Regions from separate parts of the Streptomyces sp. NPDC088147 genome, predicted to be linked through region 1. Evidence: riboswitches for the same ligand, from Rfam matches in the RefSeq annotation. Region 1 holds a riboswitch; the other holds the start of a gene.
The links. Region 1 has a riboswitch for cobalamin ahead of ACIOGX_RS35320 (RNA-guided endonuclease TnpB family protein). Riboswitches for the same ligand answer to the same signal wherever they lie in the genome.
Positions count from the first base shown of each region.

Region 1 (2,909 bases):
GGCGCGGTTGCGGGTGCTCCGGACCTTCGCCGGAAGCTGGGGGGATCCGTGCTGTGCGGTTTGCTGGACGTCCCAGCCTTCGACCGCGATGACGGAGTGGGCGTGGATCAGGCGTGTGGTGGCCTTGGCGATGAAGTCCGCGCGCAGGTTCCGGACGCGGGCGTGGAGGCGGCCGATACGGCGGGTGATTCCGTCCCGGCGGACTGATCCTTTCCGGGAGCGGGCGAGGGCCTGCTGCGCGCCCTTCAGACGCTTCAAGTGAGCTTCGAGGCTACGGGGGTTGGGGATGGTGGTGCCGGTGGAGAGGGTGGCGATGTCGCGGACACCGAAGTCGATGCCGAGCGGGCCGCCGGAGCGCTGCCGCACGGACGGGGCGGTACGGATCTCACGGACGCGTGCGACAGTCAGGGAGACGAACCAGCGGCCGGACGAGTCACGGGAGACGCTTCCGCGTACGATACGGGCCGCCGGGACCGCGCCGGTTGCTTTGCAGGCCGAGCACCTGTCGGACCTTCCCGCGGCGGCGGCCGGGACCCTGCCCATCGTGTCGCAGGCGGGGCAGGGCACCTCGTCCTTGCGCAGAAGGCGGCCGATCTTGCGGGTGGACTCGAACGTCTTCACCGTGCCGATCCTGGGAAGCCTGATGTGCTTGCCGTCGACGATCTGCAGTCCACCTCCGTGGAGCTGGAAGGAGTCGCGGACGCGGCCTTTCCGTTTGAAGCGGGGACGGCCGACACGGCGTGCTCCGCTCTTGCGGGCCTTGAAGAACCTCTTCCAGGCTTCGGCCGCGTCCCGCAGGGCGGCCTGGTACGTACCGGAGTAGTTGTCCGCGACCCAGGCGACGCCGACCGTGGTGGTGCCGGTTGCCCGGTCGGTCCACTCGGTGGTGTCCTTCCATACCGTCCACGCCTTGCACAGATCGAAGTGTCCGGGGATGCGGGTAGCTGGTTCTCCGACTCCCGCGGCCTTTTCGGCGGCGTAGGCGTCGAGCGCGTCAGCGGTGCGGGCGATGCCCCAGTTGTAGGCGAAGCGGGCGCCGCCCGCATGGGAGAGGAAGGCACGCTCCTGCCTGGGAGTCGGGTCCAGGGCGTATTTGTACGCTTGCTGGACAACGCAACGTTCGACCGGCATGAGAAACCTCCTTGTCCGTCCTGTCCTGCGGTTTTCCGCGCGAACCGCACGCTGCGGGATGCGGATGTGGTCAGTGCCCGGCCGGGAAGATGACCGGCTGTCGACAGGGAGCGTGTGGGGCCCGGACGGACCGGGCTGCTTCAGCCGCCCCGGTCCTCAGGTTCGTGCGCGGCGCCGAGGTGTCGGCGTAGATCGCGCACCGGAAACGGCCGGAGCGGTGATCACACACAACGGGGTGAGAGCCAGACCGAGGGCGGCCGTGGCCGCGAGAGTACGGCGGACAGATATCAGGTGCACGGAAGTGCCTTCCTGGTGTGGGACGTCTGCCGCCCAGACCGCACCCGACAGTCCGCCGCCACCGTCCATGCGCAAACCGCGCGGCGGGGCGCAGCAGACCGGAGCTGCGGGCTTCGCGCTGCAGACCATGACAGTGGGAAGCGGTGCACGTCACGCGCCGGGTGTTCCGACTCACGGCCCGGACGGGCCGCATACGGTTGCAGGTCAGCGCCGGATTCCCACCGGCTTCCCCCAGTCACGCACGCATTCAGTTGTCGCTCCGGATACCGAAGTCACCGCATGCTACGGCTGGTTGACGGATTACCACCAGACCCAATCGCGGGAGGGCAGGCCCCGGAGGGGGAAGAGGGCCTCGTACATCTTCGCGCGCCACTGGGCCGCGACGCTGTCCGGGTACCGTTCCGCCGCGACACTGTCCGGGTACCGTTCCAGAGTCGCTGGTCCCACCCCGGCGAGGGGCGGTCACCTCCACCGCGCCGGCAGCGCACTCCTTCGGGCCCGTCCTCACCGAGGGCCTGACGTGTCGTCCCGGCCGCTATCCCCGCATTCTGACTCCAGCCCGGCCGCGCAGCTCACGCCGGGCACGTCGCTTCGCTCGATTTGCCCCGGCGGTGAGCCCGTCATATCGTAAATTTCAATCAGGGGGAGATCGTGGTAGCCGGGCATTCCCGTGTCATTCCCGCAGGCTCCGCCGGCCGGTTACGTGGGCTGCCTTGAAGCATTGATCCCAAAATCAGGGAGCTATCGCATGGCCAGCCGACACAGCCACACCGTGACCCGGGTAGACGTTTCCACGGGAATTTCCTACGACGACTTCGTGAACGCATTCGAGAAAGCGGCGCCCGCGTTCGATCCGGGATCGATGGAACGCATTGCCGAAACCGGGGGCAGTTGGGACGACGTTCGCGCCGCGATGGCCGTGAGCGCGCCCAATGACCTGGTCCGCTACGCCCGGATCAATGGCACCTCACTGTTCAGTATCGCAGGACACAACACCAGGTCGATGGAGTACTTGACCGGCAATCACGTCATCGCCGAGACCATGTTCCGTCATGATCCGAAGGCGCTCCTCTATGCGCCCTTGCGGATGCTGGTGTACAGCGACGGCGACGGCAATGCGGTGTTCAGCATGCATCGACCAAGCGACGAATTCGGCAGTCTCGGAATTCCAGAGGTGACGAAAGTCGGGGAGGATCTGGATCGCATCGTGGTCAATCTGCTGCGGGTTTGCGGTGTCGATGCTTCGCAGGAATTCGCCCGGCACTCGGAGTAAGTTCAGAGAGCGGGCCACCTCCAGAGCGTCGTTCGAAGTCGAGGCCGATGGACGACAAACCCTTCTGTTTACGCCATTAGATCCAGCCCCGCCCTTCCATCCATAACAAGGACGCGGCCCGCAAGGAACAGAGCCACGCCCAGTCCACCGGCTGCCCCCGCGATCTGCCGCACCGTTCGCTCTCCACAACCGACCGGCGGGGTCAGTC
Region 1 covers NZ_JBIUSY010000013.1:40,545-43,453, reverse strand. Annotated here, with positions in the region: gene ACIOGX_RS35320 (RNA-guided endonuclease TnpB family protein) at 1-1,131, opposite strand, end outside; cobalamin riboswitch at 1,567-1,702, opposite strand; gene ACIOGX_RS35315 (DUF302 domain-containing protein) at 2,177-2,701, shown strand; gene ACIOGX_RS35310 (NAD(P)/FAD-dependent oxidoreductase) at 2,908-2,909, opposite strand, start outside.

Region 2 (2,909 bases), on a different contig from region 1:
GGGCAGTGGGGCTACGCCACGCTGGCGCTCGGTTCCGCGCTCGCGCTCTTCATGTATCCGCACTCCATCACGGCGACGCTCTCCAGCCGCAGCCGTGAGGTGATCCGGCGCAACACCACGATCCTGCCGCTGTACTCCCTGATGCTGGGTCTGCTGGCGCTGCTCGGCTTCATGGCGATCGCCGCCGGGATCAAGGTGGACAACGGACAGCTGGCGATCCCGCAGCTCTTCGAGACGATGTTCCCCGACTGGTTCGCGGGGGTGGCCTTCGCGGCCATCGGCATCGGCGCGCTGGTGCCTGCCGCCATCATGTCGATCGCCGCGGCGAACCTCTTCACCCGCAACATCTACAAGGACTTCCTCAAGCCGGACGCCACGCCCGAGCAGGAGACCAAGGTCTCGAAGCTGGTCTCCCTGCTGGTGAAGGTGGGCGCGCTGGCCTTCGTCCTGACCATGGACAAGACGGTCGCGATCAACTTCCAGCTGCTGGGCGGGATCTGGATCCTCCAGACGATGCCGGCGCTGGTCGGCGGCCTGTTCACCCGCTGGTTCCACCGCTGGGCGCTGCTCGCGGGCTGGGCGGTCGGCATGATCTACGGCACGGCGGCGGCGTACGGCGTGGCCAGCCCGACCCAGGCGCACTTCGGCGGCTCCTCCAAGGAGATCCCCGGCCTGGGCGAGATCGGCTACATCGGCCTCACCGCGTTCGTCCTCAACCTGGTGGTGACGGTGGTGCTCACCTTCGCCCTGCGCGCGGCCAAGGCGCCGGAGGGCACGGACGAGACGAGCCCCGCCGACTACACCGCGGACGCGGGCGATCCGGGCGTGAAGGCCGAACTGCCGGCCGCGACCGCGGGCGGCCCCGGAGGCCACTGACGGGTTGTCGTACGGCTCGACGGGCCGCCGGATCCCTTGCTACGAGGGGGATCCGGCGGCCTTTCGCTTGTCCGCGCGGGCCCGAACGGAATGACGCACGACACAACATCTGGGGGGTGGCACCCGAGCCAGCCCCCACATGTATGCTCGACCTCGCTGTCACGCAGGGGAATCCGGTGCGAATCCGGAACTGTCCCGCAACGGTGTGATGTGGTGTGCTTTGCCGTACCCACGAGTCCGAACACCTGCCGACAGTGCGTCCGATTCGACCGAATCGGACGCCGAGACGTCCGGGCCTCGTGGATGGGCCGGTGGGCGCCGTACGCCGTGCTGCCCGCATCCGGGCCGTGCGCTCCGTACCGCGAGAACAAGCCCGCTCCCCTTCCCGACGGCCCAGAGCCGAGCGAGGGAGAGCACCACGTGACCATCGCGCCAGCCGATCCGGCTTCAGGCATCTCCGAGGCCGCCGCGCGGGCGGCCGACGGACCCGGGACCGCACTGCTGCGGACCCTGACGGACCTGACCGCCGATCTGCCCGACACCGACCCCGGAAGAGTCGCCGCCGCCGCGCTGCGCGGCCGCAACGCCCGGTCGGACGAGGCCGAGCTGCGCGCGCTCGCCACCGAGGCCGCCGCGGGGCTCATCTCGGAGGACCCCGCCTACTCCCGGCTCGCGGCGAGGCTGCTGACCCGCACCATCGCCGACGAGGCCGCGGACCAGGGCGCCGTGGCGTTCTCCGCGTCCGTCGCCGTCGGCCACCGCGAGGGCCTGATCGCGGACCGTACGGCCGCCTTCGTCACGCTCCACGCCGACGTCCTCGACGCGCTCATCGACCAGGATGCCGACGACCGCTTCGGCTACTTCGGGCTGCGGACCCTCTACAGCCGCTATCTGCTCCGCCACCCGATCACCCGCCAGGTCATCGAGACCCCGCAGCACTTCATGCTGCGCGTGGCCGCAGGACTGGCCGAGGACGAGAACGCCCGCGCGCTCGACGAGGTCGCCGCGCTCTACCGGCTGATGAGCCGGCTGGACTACCTCCCCTCCTCCCCCACCCTCTTCAACTCCGGTACGCGCCACCCGCAGATGTCCTCCTGCTACCTGCTGGACTCCCCGCTGGACGAGCTGGACTCGATCTACGACCGGTACCACCAGGTGGCGCGGCTTTCGAAGCACGCGGGCGGCATCGGGCTCTCGTACTCCCGTATCCGCTCGCGCGGTTCGCTGATCCGGGGCACCAACGGGCACTCCAACGGCATCGTCCCGTTCCTGCGCACCCTCGACTCCTCGGTCGCGGCCGTCAACCAGGGCGGCCGGCGCAAGGGCGCCGCCTGCGTCTACCTGGAGACCTGGCACGCGGACCTGGAGGAGTTCCTGGAGCTGCGCGACAACACCGGCGAGGACGCCCGCCGTACACACAACCTGAACCTCGCGCACTGGATCCCGGACGAGTTCATGCGCCGGGTCGAGTCCGACGGCGACTGGTCCCTCTTCTCCCCCGCCGACGTGCCGGAACTGGTCGACCTGTGGGGCGACGCGTTCGACACGCGCTACCGCGAGGCGGAGGCCGCGGGACTGGCGCGCAGGACCATCCCGGCCCGGGAGCTGTACGGCCGGATGATGCGCACCCTCGCCCAGACCGGCAACGGCTGGATGACCTTCAAGGACGCCTCGAACCGTACGGCCAACCAGACCGCCGAGCCCGGCCGCGTCGTCCACTCGTCCAATCTCTGCACGGAGATCCTGGAGGTGACGGACGACGGCGAGACCGCCGTCTGCAACCTCGGCTCCATCAACCTCGGTGCGTTCGTGCTGGCGTCGGGGGACATCGACTGGGAGCGGCTGGACGAGACCGTCCGTACGGCCGTGACCTTCCTCGACCGGGTCGTGGACATCAACTTCTACCCGACCGAGCAGGCCGGCAACTCCAACGCGAAGTGGCGCCCGGTGGGCCTGGGCGCGATGGGCCTCCAGGACGTCTTCTTCAAGAAGCGGCTGCCCTTCGACTCCGCCGAGGCCGCCGCCCTCTCCAC
Region 2 covers NZ_JBIUSY010000014.1:73,276-76,184, reverse strand. Annotated here, with positions in the region: gene mctP (monocarboxylate uptake permease MctP) at 1-876, shown strand, start outside; cobalamin riboswitch at 1,003-1,144, shown strand; gene ACIOGX_RS36035 (ribonucleoside-diphosphate reductase subunit alpha) at 1,297-2,909, shown strand, end outside.
Region 2: another riboswitch for cobalamin. It lies ahead of ACIOGX_RS36035 (ribonucleoside-diphosphate reductase subunit alpha); the one in region 1 lies ahead of ACIOGX_RS35320 (RNA-guided endonuclease TnpB family protein).